4 regions of the Kitasatospora sp. MY 5-36 genome follow, and region 1 is predicted to be linked to each of the others. Evidence: riboswitches for the same ligand, from Rfam matches in the RefSeq annotation. Region 1 holds a riboswitch; each other region holds the start of a gene.

Region 1 (3,298 bases):
GAGCTCGGCCCGGCGCTCGGCGTAGCGGGCGACGACGGCGCGCCGCCGCTCGTTCTTGGCGATCTTGCTCTGCTTGGCCATCAGACCTTCTCCCCCCGGGCGCGGATGCGGGCGACGGCGGCCTCGACGCCGATCGCGTCGACGGTGCGGATGCCCTTGGCGCTCAGCGCCAGCCGGACGTACCGGCCCTCGCCGGGCAGCCAGTAGCGCTTGCGCTGGATGTTGGGGTCGAAGCGGCGGCCGGTGCGGCGGTGCGAGTGCGAGATCGCGTTGCCGAAGCCGGGCCGGCGGCCGGTGAGTTGGCAGCGGGCGGACATGGGTGCTCCCTGGCGTCCGGGAATGGGCAGGACCGGGCTCACGTTACACCAGATGAAAATGACTTCCATTTCGATGTACGGTTCGAGCCAACCCCTCGGACCGGACCCCGAGACCCCGACCCCCAGACCCCAGGAGGACGTCCCATGGCCCGCAGCGAACTGCGCCCGGTGATCAGGCTCCGCTCCACCGCCGGCACCGGCTTCACCTACGTGACCCGCAAGAACCGCCGCAACGACCCGGACCGGATGGTCCTGCGCAAGTACGACCCGGCCGCGGGCCGGCACGTCGACTTCCGCGAGGAGCGCTGACCCCGGACGCGCGAACGGCGCCTCCCCGGACTCGGGGAGGCGCCGTTCGCGGCCTGGCCGCTCGGCTCAGGAGCCCTCGGGCGTCCAGCGCTGCTCGACCCGGGCGAGCTTCCAGTACCCGATCGCGATCGCCCAGACGACCACGAACAGCCCGGCGATGGCGTAGCCCACGTTGTCCAGCGAGATGTCCGCGACGAACCCGGTGACCGGGTCGGTCAGGTCGAGCTTCTCGTGCAGCACCCCGACCAGCTCGATGGTGCCGATGATGAAGGCCACCGCGATCGACAGACCCGTGATGGTCAGGTTGTAGTACACCTTCCGGACCGGGTTGGCGAAGGCCCACTGGTACGCGAAGTTCATGAACGTCCCGTCCAGGGTGTCGAACAGGCTCATCCCCGCCGCGAACAGCAGCGGCAGGCAGACGATCGCGTACCAGGGCAGCCCGGAGGCCGCGCCCGAGCCGGCCATCACCATCAGGGTGACCTCGGTCGCCGTGTCGAAGCCCAGGCCCAGCACCATGCCCACCGGGAACATCTGCCCCGGCCGGGTGATCGAACGGGTCGCCCGGTTCAGCACCCGGGCCATGAAGCCGCGCGAGTCGAGGTGCGCCTCCAGCTCCTTCTCGTCGAACTTCCCGGCCCGCATCGAGCGGAACACCCTGAGGATGCCGAGCAGCGCCGCCAGGTTGAGCGCGCCGATCAGGTAGAGGAACACGCCGGAGGTGGTCGTCCCGATCACGCCCAGCCACTTGTGGGTGGCCGACTCGTCGTCCATCAGCGTGTTCGCCAGCTGCGCGCCGCCCGCCACCAGGGCGGCCATCAGCACCACCATCGAGGAGTGCCCGAGGGCGAACCAGAAGCCCACCGAGACCGGCCGCTTGCCGTCCGCCATCAGCTTGCGGGTGGTGTTGTCGATCACCGCGATGTGGTCGGCGTCGAAGGCGTGCCGCATGCCGAGGGTGTACGCGGTGATGCCGAGGCCCACCCCGAAGACCTGGGTACCGACCGCGTACCGCTCGGGCGCGACCAGGAAGATCAGCGTGCCGAAGGCCACCACGTGCATGGCCACGATCACCGCCATCAGCCCGGCCGTACGGACGGTGTCCTCGCGCCGCCATCTGAAGCTGGGCAGCACGGAAGGGGCCGGCTTCGCGCCGGCGGCAACGGTTTCGGGCAGGGTCATCTGCGGATCACGCTCCAGCACCTCGTGGAAAACCTCGTGAGATGCCGTGGCCGGTCTCCTGGCTGACGGGATACCCGTGCCCGCCTTCCCAGGTGCGCGAGGCACCCAGTGGCTCCGTGGGCACGGACGACGTTCCTCCGCGGGCGGAGGAACGACCCGATCACAGTGGCGAGGGCCGCTCCGGGCTGGGACCCCTGAGGGTCCGTCACCGGTCTTCCCGAGCACCACGGCGGGGAACACCGTAGGGGCCGCGCCCCGACCCGTGCAAGGCTGCGCACCTGCGCAGGTGTCCAGGATCACAGGCGGCCGCCTGCAAGAATGTCCGCATGCATCTCGTACCGGCCGACCGCGCGGGCCACCGCACCATCGACGGGCACCGGGTCTGCGAGGCCATCGCCGCGATCGGCGACCCCGCGCACGTCCGGTCCTGGGCCGAACGGTTCTCCCTGCTCGCCGACCCCGGACGGCTCGCCCTGCTGCTCGCCCTCCACCGGGCCGGCCCGCTCGCCGTCAGCGACCTCGCGGTGGCCACCGGCATGCGCGACCCCGCCGTCTCCCAGGCCCTGCGGCTGCTCCGCACGGCCGGCGTGGTCACCGGCGACCGGGACGGACGAGTGGTGCGCTACCGGCTCGTGGACGAGGCCATGCGCCCCCTCCTCGACGAGTGCGCCGCCGCCGAGCACCACGAGCCCAGCGCGGCGGTGGGCTGACCCCTCCCGCCGACGCCTGCCCGACCTGCCGACTCCCGCTCGGGCCGCCGACTCCCGCCCGGTCCGCTGACTCCCGCTCGGGAAGGCGCGCCGTGAACGGCCCCGGCCAGTACGATCATGATGTGCCGTCCCACCCCCATGCCTGGCCCGCCGACCGCTGGAACACCGACCCGGTCAAGGCCCGCGTGCTGGCGGTCGCCCGCACCCTCACCTCGGCCACCCGGGTGCTGGACGTCCTCTCCCTGCTGAGCCCGCACGGCATCGAGTGGTACTTCACCGTCAACCCCGGTTCCGTCTTCGCCGACCGCGCCCTGGACGAGTACCTGCACGGCCTGTCCGGCTTCACCGTGCTGGACTGGGACGACGCCGTCCGCCACCGCTTCGACCTGGCCGTCGCCTGCGCCGTCCACTCCTCCATGCACCGCCTGGACGCCCGCCTCGTCGTCCTGCCGCACGGCGCCGGCTACAACCGCCTGGTCACCGAGTCCACCGGCGACACGGTCAGCGCCGCCGGCCTCTCCCGCAACGAACTCACCCACCGCGGGCGGGTGTTCGTGGACGTCCTCGGGCTCTCCCACCCCGAACAGCTGGACCGGCTGCGGACCTCCTGCCCCGAGGCCCTGGACGTCGCCCGGGTGGTCGGCGACCCGTGCTTCGACCGGATGCTCGCCAGCCGGCGCTCCCGGGACGGCTACCGCGCCGCGCTCGGCGCCGTCGGCGGCCGACGGCTCGTCGTCGTCAGCTCCACCTGGAGCGAGCACTCGTTATTCGGCCGCCACC
Region 2 (3,298 bases), on a different contig from region 1:
GGAGTGACGGCCGGGCGCGAGGGCGGTGTCCGAGTGTCGGCCGGGGGTCGAACCGGGGCGGCGCCCGCCGGTCAGCTCTCGGAGCGCCGCAGCAGGTAGGTGTCCATGATCCAGCCCTTGCGCGCGCGGGCCGACTCGCGCAACTCGCTGATCCGCGGGGCGGCTTCGGCCAGCGGACCGGCGACGAGGATCTCGTCGGGGGTGCCGAGGTACGCGCCGTAACGGATCTCCAGCCCCTCCGGGTCGATCCCGGTGAAGGCGGCGCGGCCGTCGAGCATCACCACGACGTCGTCCACGTCCTCGGGGAAGCCCTCGGCCAGTCGGCGGCCGGTGGTGATCTGCACCGGGCGGCCGACCCGGGTCAGCGTGCTGCGGTGGCGGGCGGCGAGCGCGGAGACGCTGCTGATGCCCGGGACCACCTCGTAGTCGAAGCCGACGGCGCCGCGGGCCAGGACGTCGTCCACCACGGCGATGACGCTGTCGTAGAGGCTCGGATCCCCCCAGACCAGGAACGCGCCCGTCTCGCCCTCGCCGAGGTGCTCGGAGAGCAACTGCTCGACCAGGTCGGCCCGGCGGACGCGCCAGTCGTCCACGGCGGCCGCGTACGCGGGGGTGGTCCGGTCCCGCTCCGCGTCCGGCGCCTCGACCACCCGGTGGCCTGGCCGGCCGTGCTCGGCCAGCATCCGGCGGCGCAGCCGGATCAGGTCCTGCCGGTCCTCGTTCTTGTCGAGGATGAAGAAGACGTCCGTGCGGGCGAGCGCCTTGACCGCCTGCAGGGTGAGGTGGTCGGGGTCGCCCGCGCCGATGCCGATGACGAAGATGTGCCGCATGGGAGGCATTCTGCCGTCCGGGACGCCCTGGTCGCGTCGGCGGCCGGGAGGGGCGCGTCCCGATGTCGGGCGGCGGCCACCGTGATGTCACGTTCGAACCCTTGACCGGATCTTTTCCGTATCGCCATGATGGGCCGTCATGTTGTGACTCCGCCGCTGGGGGAAGTCCGGTTCGAATCCGGCGCTGGCCCGCAACGGTAGGCCGCCGGCTCCTGGTCGGAGGCGAGCCCGAGTACCCGTCGGCGGAGGCGTGTCGTCCCTCCTCCCGTCGTGGTCCGCGGGCCGGAGCCCCGAGGGCCGCCCCGGCTGTCGCCGCCGCCCTCCGGGCCCCTGCGCGCGGGCCCGGAAAGGCCACCATGCCCACGCTCCGCCGCACCCTCGGTCTGCTCGCGATACCCGCCGTGGCGCTCGCCACCGCACTCCCGGCGGTCACCGCCGCCCACGCCGCGCCCGTGAACGCGACCGCCGCCGCGACCTCGTCCCCGACGGTCCGTCCCGACGCCGCCGCGGGCGGCTGGCTGGCCCGCCAACTCGTCGACGGCGACCACTTCGAGTCCGTCTTCAACGGGACCGCCTACCCCGACCAGGGCCTCACCATCGACGCCGTACTGGCCTTCGCCGCCTCGCGCGGCTCCGACGAGGCCGCCGCGAAGGCCACCGCCTGGCTGGCGAAGCCCGAGATCATCGGCGGCTACCTCGGCGACGGCACCACCGAGGCCTACGCGGGCGCGACCGCCAAGCTGCTGCTCGCCGTCGAGGTCCGCGGCGGGGACCCGGCGGCCTTCGGCGGCGTCGACCTGCCGGCCCGCCTGCGTTCGCTGCAGACCGCCGAGGGCCGGTTCTCCGACCGCTCCCAGTGGGGCGACTACAGCAACGCCTTCGGCCAGTCCCTCGCCGTGATCGCCCTGCACCGCACGCCCGGTGACGCCCCGGCGGCGGCCGTGGACTTCCTGGCGAACAGCCAGTGCGCGGACGGCGGCTTCCCGCTCTCCTTCGGCCAGGCCGCCTGCACCAGCGACGCCGACGCCACCGCGCTCGCCGTCCAGGCCCTCGCCGCCACCGGGCGCGCCGCCAAGGCGAACACGGGCCTGGGCTGGCTCACCGACCACCAGAACGCCGACGGCGGGTTCGCGGCCGCCGGGGCGACCGCCTCCAACGCCAACAGCACCGGCCTGGCCACCCAGGCGCTGCTCTCCGGCGGACGCCTCGGCCCCGGCCTCAAGGCCTGGGGCCGGCTGGTGAAGCTCCAGCAGGGCTGCTCCGCCGACCCGGCGGTCCGCGGCGCCGTCGCCTACGACGCGACCGGCTTCAACGCGGGCACCGGCGCCCGGGCCACGGCGCAGGCCGTCCTCGGCCTCGCGGGCACCCCGCTGTCCACGCTCTCCGCCTCCGGGGCCGCCCCCGACGCCCCGACCCAGGCCTGCCCGCCGGCCCCGGCCACGCGCTGAACCACGCTGACACCGCGAGGAGTTCACCGATGAGCGACACCCCCACCCCGGTCCGCCCGGCCCGCCGTACGCTCGGGTCGATCGCCGCCGCGGCGGCCCTCACCGCCGGACTGCTCGGCGTCTGCGCCGTCCAGGCCCCGCAGGCGCGGGCGGCCGCCTGCGGCGGCACCACCGGCGTCACCGTCGTGGTCGACTTCACCGCCGTCGGCGGCGGCATCCAGACCGGCTGCGCGCCCGGCGACCCGGCCAGCGGCCTGGCCGCGCTCACCGGCGCCGGATTCTCGTACGCCTTCCACCCGCGCTACCCGGGCTTCGTCTGCACCATCAACGCCCTGCCGACGACCTGCACTAACCCGACCGGCAGCGCCTACTGGTCGTACTGGCACGCCCAGCACGGCGGCCCCTGGTCGTACAGCACCCTGGGCGCGGGCAGCTACGACCCGGCCCCCGGCGACGTCGAGGGCTGGTCCTTCGGCGCCGGCGCACAGCCGGGCACCACCGCGCCCTGACCCGCGCGGGCTCACCGGTGCCCCGGACCCTTCTCCGGAAGGGGCCGGGGCGCCGGTGCCAGGGGATCAGGCGCCGCGGGACGCTCGGCGCCGCCGGTCGAGGTGTCCGACCAGCCGTACGGTTGCCACCGCGGCGGCCGTGAAGAACAGGCTGTCGACCATGGTGCCCGCGGTGGTCAGCCATGCGGGGTCGTCGCCGTCGGGCACGCGCGTCGCGGTGAACAGCCCGCCGACGCCCGTCGAACGTACTGTCATTCGACGGCCGCGCCCACTCGCGGTCCTCCCTGAGGATCCGGTCCATCGTCATGGATTTCGGTGTTCTCGTCCCGGCCGGGCCGGCCGTCGGCATCCAGATCACGCCGACGTGGTGGTCCACTTCCGCCGCCGGCCCCGCGGACCGACCTCTCGGCGTGCCGGCCTGGCCCCGCGGGTACGGCTTCGCGCTCGGCGTGCGCGGTTGACCCGACATCACGACGAAGGCCCAGGCGGCCCCGGGGCGGCCTGTCATGAC
Region 3 (3,298 bases), on a different contig from region 1:
GCCGATGCCCGGCAGGCCCTGGTGATCGGCCGGGACGGCGCGCTGCGGCTGTGGGACCTGGACAGCGGCCGCTGCGTGCGGGTGCTCACCGGCGACGGCGAGCGGCCGACCACCGCCGCCGCGATGAGCGCGGATGGCACCCGGGCAGCGAGCGTGGCGCTGTTCGGCGAGATCCAGCTGCACGCCCGGCTCGGCGCTCCGCCGCTGGCGCTGAGTCATCCGGCGTGCGGCTGGCTCTCGTTCGACGCAGACGGCCACCGGCTGCTGTCCGGCAGCGCGTACGGCGACCGCTCGCTGCGGCTGTGGGACGCCGGCACCGGGCAATTCCTCCGCGCCTTCGACTTCGAGGTCCTGCCGTGGGACGCCGGTACCGGGCCGGATGAGCTGTCGGTCCTTCACCTCTCCGCCGGCGGCCGGTTCGCCTACACAGGCCACCGGCTCGGCACGGTGCGGATCTGGGACGCCGACACCGGCCGCTGCCTGCGCGAGCTGGAAGGAGGTGGCGGCCAGGTGTGGAGTCTCACCGCCACCGCGGACGACAGCCTGCTGCTCTTCGGCTGTGCGGACGGCTCGGTGCGGGCGTGGGCGCTGGACTGGGAGCTGTCCGCCGGGCAGTGACGATCGGCCGGCCGGGACACCGGCTCAGTTCCGCAGTGGCCGGGCGGGCATTCGGGCTCGGGACGGTACGGTCACCGCCCCACACCGCTGCGCGTCAGCCCCGGGTTCGCACCGGGTTCCCCCGCTCGGCCACCGCGGACGCTACCGCACAGGTCCATCGCCCGACGAGGTGATGTGATCGACCTGACGCCCCGTTGACTCTCCGTCGGTCAGCGTGGTCTGATGAACCGATTTTTTGCCCTCGGCATTCAGGGGAAGCCGGTCCAACTCCGGCGCTGACCCGCAACCGTGGACCCACCTGAGGGTGGGGGAGCCGGAATGCCTGGACCGGGGGTCTGTTCACAGAGCACTTGCGTCGTCGCGGACTACGACGCGGTTTCGACGGCCCCGTGCCCGCGGGCGACCGTCGGCTGCGCCGTCGCCTCGCGTGTCGACCGACCAGGGAGTCGTCGTGAGGGTCAGCAGCAATCGCACACGTCACAGGAACCGGGACCTCGCCTCGCTGGTGGTCGCCGGCACCGTCGCCGTCGCCGCCTGCGGCACGGTCCTGCTCGGGTACCCGGGTACCGCCTCGGCCGACCCGATCGAGCAGTGCACGGCGACGACGGGGGCGATCGTCGCCGTCGACTTCACCCACTGGGGCGGCGGCGTCGTCCGGGGCTGCGACGCCCACCCCACGACGGGCATGAACCTGCTGCACAACGCCGGCTTCACCACGACCGGCACCGAGCACGACGGACCGGCCTTCATCTGCCGGCTCGGGACCGGGACCTTCAACGGCGGCGCCCAGTACCCGACACCGGCCGAGGAGCCGTGCGTCAACACCCCGCAGGCCACCGCGTACTGGTCGTACTGGATTGCCGAACCCGGCCAACAGGCCTGGTCCTACAGCCGGTTCGGGGCCGGCACGCAGAAGCCCAAGCCCGGCGAGGTCGAGGCCTGGGTCTACGGCGGTACGGACGTCGGCGGAACCAGCGGGGCGCCGAACTTCACCCCGGACTCCGTCCGCGCCAGGAACGGCGGCCCCTCGCCCTCCGCCTCCCCGTCGGCGTCGCCCTCGCCCGCGGTGGCCCTGAGCGCGCCCGAGGGGAGGAAACCCGACGCGGCCAGGGGGAGCGCCTACCTCACCGACCCGGCCCGGCTGATCGACGGCCACTACTACGAGGGCTTCCCGGCCTTCGCCGACTTCGGCCTGACCATCGACGGGGCCTACGCCCTCGCCGCGACCGGCACCGACGACGCCGCACTGCGCCGGATCGTCGACTTCCTCGACCAGCAGGGCAAGGACGCGAGCGAGCGCACCGTCAACGACTGGACCGCGATCGGCACCGAGTACGCCGGCGGCGGGTCCATCGGCAAGGAGGCGCTGCTCGCCGAGGCCGTCGGCCGCAACCCGCGGGACTTCGGCGGCCACGACCTGATCGCCGCCCTCGCCGCGCTGGTGTGCGCCAAGGCCGACGCGACCACCGGCTGCGCCGCCCCGGGCAACTACGCCTACGCCACCTCCGTCTTCTCCCAGGCGCTCGCCGTCATGGCCCAGCTCCGGGCCGGGGAGTCCACCAGCGCCGCCCCCGCGATCGCCTACCTGAAGGGCCTCCAGCACCCGGACGGCTCCTGGCCGAGCCTGATCCCCGCCACCGGCGACTCCGACGTGGACAGCACGGCGATGGCCGCCATGGCCCTCGCCCTCGTCCCCGGGGACGAGGCCGCCCAGGCGGTCGACCAGGGGCTCGGCTGGCTCGCCGCGCGGCAGCTGCCCGACGGCGGCTTCCCCGGCGCTTCCGGCGACTCCACCAACTCGGCCGCGCTGGCCGTCCAGGGCATGACGCTGCGCCAGGCCGCCGCCGGTGGACAGATCGCCAAGGCGCTCGACTTCCTCGCCGGGCAGCAGAACGGCGACGGCGGGTTCAACGTCGCGGCGGCCGGGCAGCGGGGTTCGGACGTCCGCGCGTCCACGCAGGTGCTGGGCGGTGCCACCGGCATCTCCTTCGGGACGCTGTCCCGCGACCTCGCGGGCACGCCGACGCCGACTCCCACCGGGACTCCGACCACCACCCCGACGGGAACGCCCACCCCGACGGTCAGTCCCACCGGGACGCCGACCGGCACCCCGGCGGGCTCGCCCACGACGACCGCGCCGATCCCGGCCACCGACACCCCTTCGTCCGGCGGCATCGACACCCCGAAGGGTGACAGTGCCGCCGGGGCAGAGGGCGTGACGGTGCGGACCGGTTCAGGCGGCCTGGCCAGTACCGGAAGCCAGGCACTGGCACTGACGGCGGGAGCCGGCGCGCTGACCGCGCTCGGCGCCGGGGCCGTCCTCGTCGCCCGTCGCCGCACCGCGGCCGCCCCGGGGCGTCACCGGTGAGCCGGGGACTCGGCACGCGCCTCGCCCGGCTGTCCGGGGCGGCGTCGCTGACCCTCGCCCTCGCCTTCGGCGGCGTCGCCGCGGGCACCACCCCGGCCGCCGCGACCCCGTTGCCGATCGAGCAGTGCACCACCACCTCCGGTGCCGTACTCGCCGTGGACTTCGGCAAGTGGGGCGGCCCGCTGCTGCGCTCCTGCGGCACCACGCCCACCACCGGGTTCACCCTGCTCAACCAGGGCGGCTGGAAGACCACCGGCACCGGGCACGACGGACCGGCCTTCATCTGCCGGATCGGCTACAGCGGCTTCCAGG
Region 4 (3,298 bases), on a different contig from region 1:
ATGGTGGTCGTCACCCACGAGATGGGCTTCGCCCGCGAGGTCGGCGACGCGCTGGTGTTCATGGACGGCGGGGTGGTGGTCGAGTCCGGCAACCCCCGCGAGGTGCTCACCGACCCGCAGCACGAGCGCACCAGGGCCTTCCTCTCCAAGGTGCTCTGAGCCCGTACGCCCGGCGCCCGGCAGGTCACTCCTGCCGGGCGCCGTCGTTTTGCCCGCCCGGGTAATAGGCTGGAGGCAGTCAGCCCGTTACCGACCCCCCTGGAAGGACCCCTGTGGAGCTCGCCGCCTACGCCGATCTCGCCGTCCGGCTGGTGAACACCGAGGAGCCCGAGCGCGGCACCGACTCGCTGACCTCCGTGGAGGCGGTGCGCGGTCTCTTCTCCGACTCCTCGCGGGCCCGCTCGCTCGCCGACGAGTCCGACGTGCCCCGGCTGCGGGCGGTGCGGACCCGGCTGCGCGGGGTCTTCGAGGCCGCCGCCGGCGGGGACGAGATCCGCGGCGTCGACCTGCTGAACAGCCTGCTGATGGAGTACCCGGTCAGCCCGCTGATCTCCGGGCACGACTACCTGGACGACGCCGGGCGGCCGCGCTGGCACCTGCACCTGGCCGACAACTCCCCCACCGCCACCGCCCACTTCAGCGCGGTCGCCTGCATGGGCCTGGCCGTCCACCTCACCGAGCTGGGCGCCGACCGGCTCGGCATCTGCCAGGCCGCGCCCTGCCGCAACGCCTACCTGGACACCTCGACCAACCGCTCCCGCCGCTACTGCTCGGACCGCTGCGCGACCCGCGCCAACGTGGCCGCCTACCGGGCCCGCAAGCGCCTGGAGGCGGAGGCGGCGGCCCGGGCGTAGCGGCCCGCTAGACCTCCTCGACCCAGGCGCCGAGCCGGCGGGCCAGGCCCGGCACCCGGGCCAGCCGCGGGGTGAGCAGCAGCCGCTCCAGCCGGCGCCCCGGCGCCAGCCAGACCGGGCTCGGGCGCAGCCGCAGCAGCACCCGGCCGAGCACCAGCTCGTCCGGGACGGCGCCGTAGCTGCGGCTGTCGCTGTCCACCGGGCGGTTGTCGGAGAGCAGCCACCAGCCCGTGGCCCGGCGCTCGGCGGCCCGCTTCACCACCAGCAGGTCCTGCTGGAAGGGGTGCCGGAAGACCACCACCGCGCCGGGCCGGATCGGCGCGCCGTAGCGGACCAGCAGCCGGTCGCCCTCGCGCAGGGTCGGGACCATCGACGGCCCCGCCACGTCGACCAGCCCGAACGGCAGCGCGCCGCCCGGGCCGCGCTCCCCCGCCCCGGCGCCCTCCGCTCGCGTGCTCCGCGCCACGACTCCTCCTCCCGCCCCCGCTCGCGCCCCCAGTCTGCCGTACGGACCGCCGTCCGTCCGATGTCCGGATTGCGCCGGTTCCCGGTCCGTCTTTCGCCCTAGGCCCACCGCCCGATCGCGAAACCGGGAGGGCGGAAGGGTAATCTCGGGCGCGGGAAGACGATCTAAGGAAGGACTCCCATGTTCTCTCGTCTGTTTGCACCGCGCGCCACCGTCCACGCCCACTGCGACCTGCCCTGCGGCGTCTACGACCCCGCGCAGGCCAAGCTGGAGGCCGAGTCGGTCAAGGCCACCCAGGAGAAGTACCAGGCCAACGAGGACCCGCACTTCCGCGCCCGCGCCGTCATCATCAAGGAGCAGCGCGCCGAGGCCGTCAAGCACCACATCTCGGTGCTGTGGAGCGACTACTTCAAGGCCCCGCACTTCGAGAAGTACCCGCAGCTGCACCAGCTGATCAACGACACCCTGAAGGCCGCCTCGGCCGCCAAGGCGTCCACGGACCCGGCCACCGGCCAGGCCCTGCTCGACCTGATCGCCCAGGTCGACAAAATCTTCTGGGAGACCAAGCAGGCCTGAGCCTGACGCGTCGCCACCCGACCGCCCCCGTCCGCACCGCCGGACGGGGGCGGTCGTGCGTTCACGTCCGACCCGGCCCGGTAAGGGTTGCCTGCCCTGAGTGGCTGTTATGCTGCCAGGGCGTCCGAGGGGGAAGTCCGGTGCGAATCCGGCGCTGACCCGCAACGGTGAGCACGGCCCGTACCCGCCCGTACGGCCGCGCCAGCCCGATCGCCCTCGGCCGCCGACCTCCCGACAACTCGCCGCGGACTGCGAGGGGAACGGCGCCCCGGCACGCCCCCGGCCCGCGCCCGCCCCGGCGCGCTCCCGGCCCGAGGCAAGGCGCACCCGTGAACCGCGCACCCGTCAACCGTGCAGTCGGCCCGCCCGCTCGCCGAATACCCGTCGTCCCGCTCGCCGCCGGACTCGCCGCCGCCCTGCTGCTCTCCCTGGTCTGCGGGGTCGCCCTCGGCTCCTCCGGGCTCGGCCTGCCCCGGGTGCTGCGGCTCCTGGGCGCCGGGCTGACGGGCGGCCGGCTGGAGGCGGACGAGGCGGCCGCGTACGCGATCGTCTGGGAGATCCGGCTGCCGCGCACCGTGCTGGCCGCCGTGGTCGGCGCCGGGCTGGCCGCCTGCGGGGTCGCCGTCCAGGCCCTGGTGCGCAACGCGCTGGCGGACCCCTTCGTGCTCGGCATCTCCTCCGGCGCGGCCGTCGGCGCCAACGCCGTGATGCTGTTCGGCGCCTTCGCCTCGCTCGGGGTGTGGGCGATCTCCGCCTCCGCCTTCGGCTCCGCGCTGGCCGCCATGACCCTGGTCTACGTCGCGGCCCGCACCGCGTACGGGCTCACCCCGCTGCGGCTGGTGCTCACCGGCACCGCGCTGTCCTACGGCTTCTCCGCCGCCACCACCCTGATGGTCTTCGCCGCCGACCGCGGCGAGGCCGCCCGGGACGTCATGATGTGGCTGCTCGGCAGCCTCGGCGGCGCCACCTGGGGCAAGGTGCCGATCGCCGCCGTCACCGTGCTGGCCGGGCTCGCCTACCTGGCCTGCACCGCCGGGCGGCTGGACGCGCTCGCGATGGGCGACGAGACCTCCGCCTCGCTCGGCGTGGACCCGGACCGGCTGCGCCGCGAGCTGTTCGTGGTGACCGCCGCCGTCACCGGCACCGTGGTCGCGGTCAGCGGGGCGATCGGCTTCGTCGGGCTGCTGATGCCGCACCTGGCGCGGATGCTGGTCGGCGCCGGGCACCGCCGGGTGCTGGTGGTCGCGCCGCTCGCCGGGGCGCTGCTGCTGGTCTGGGTGGACATCGCCTCGCGCACCCTGCTGGCGCCCGCCGAACTGCCCGTCGGGGTGTTCACCGCGGTGCTCGGCGTGCCCGCCTTCCTGGTGATGATGCGCCGCCGCGGCCAGGCCTTCGGAGGTGC

Evidence for each region. A riboswitch is a leader RNA that binds a small molecule or an ion and turns the genes downstream of it on or off. The one in region 1 is predicted to bind cobalamin.
Region 2: another riboswitch for cobalamin. It lies ahead of AE652_RS19705 (prenyltransferase/squalene oxidase repeat-containing protein); the one in region 1 lies ahead of AE652_RS28350 (HoxN/HupN/NixA family nickel/cobalt transporter).
Region 3: another riboswitch for cobalamin. It lies ahead of AE652_RS19725 (prenyltransferase/squalene oxidase repeat-containing protein); the one in region 1 lies ahead of AE652_RS28350 (HoxN/HupN/NixA family nickel/cobalt transporter).
Region 4: another riboswitch for cobalamin. It lies ahead of AE652_RS02615 (iron ABC transporter permease); the one in region 1 lies ahead of AE652_RS28350 (HoxN/HupN/NixA family nickel/cobalt transporter).

What each region holds. Positions count from the first base shown of each region.
Region 1 covers NZ_LFVW01000506.1:5,172-8,469, reverse strand. The annotation lists gene rpmB (50S ribosomal protein L28) at 81-317, opposite strand; gene rpmG (50S ribosomal protein L33) at 462-626, shown strand; gene AE652_RS28350 (HoxN/HupN/NixA family nickel/cobalt transporter) at 693-1,808, opposite strand; cobalamin riboswitch at 1,839-2,052, opposite strand; gene AE652_RS28345 (metalloregulator ArsR/SmtB family transcription factor) at 2,135-2,518, shown strand; gene AE652_RS28340 (hypothetical protein) at 2,641-3,298, shown strand, end outside.
Region 2 covers NZ_LFVW01000281.1:4,205-7,502, forward strand. The annotation lists gene cobF (precorrin-6A synthase (deacetylating)) at 72-830, opposite strand; cobalamin riboswitch at 949-1,089, shown strand; gene AE652_RS19705 (prenyltransferase/squalene oxidase repeat-containing protein) at 1,187-2,278, shown strand; gene AE652_RS19710 (hypothetical protein) at 2,308-2,787, shown strand; gene AE652_RS45155 (hypothetical protein) at 2,854-3,042, opposite strand.
Region 3 covers NZ_LFVW01000281.1:10,356-13,653, forward strand. The annotation lists gene AE652_RS19720 (WD40 repeat domain-containing serine/threonine protein kinase) at 1-618, shown strand, start outside; cobalamin riboswitch at 664-740, opposite strand; cobalamin riboswitch at 819-963, shown strand; gene AE652_RS19725 (prenyltransferase/squalene oxidase repeat-containing protein) at 1,070-2,986, shown strand; partial or broken gene AE652_RS19730 (hypothetical protein) at 2,983-3,298, shown strand, end outside.
Region 4 covers NZ_LFVW01000030.1:24,935-28,232, reverse strand. The annotation lists gene AE652_RS02635 (amino acid ABC transporter ATP-binding protein) at 1-159, shown strand, start outside; gene AE652_RS02630 (CGNR zinc finger domain-containing protein) at 273-854, shown strand; gene sodX (nickel-type superoxide dismutase maturation protease) at 862-1,224, opposite strand; gene sodN (superoxide dismutase, Ni) at 1,501-1,896, shown strand; cobalamin riboswitch at 1,978-2,103, shown strand; gene AE652_RS02615 (iron ABC transporter permease) at 2,226-3,298, shown strand, end outside.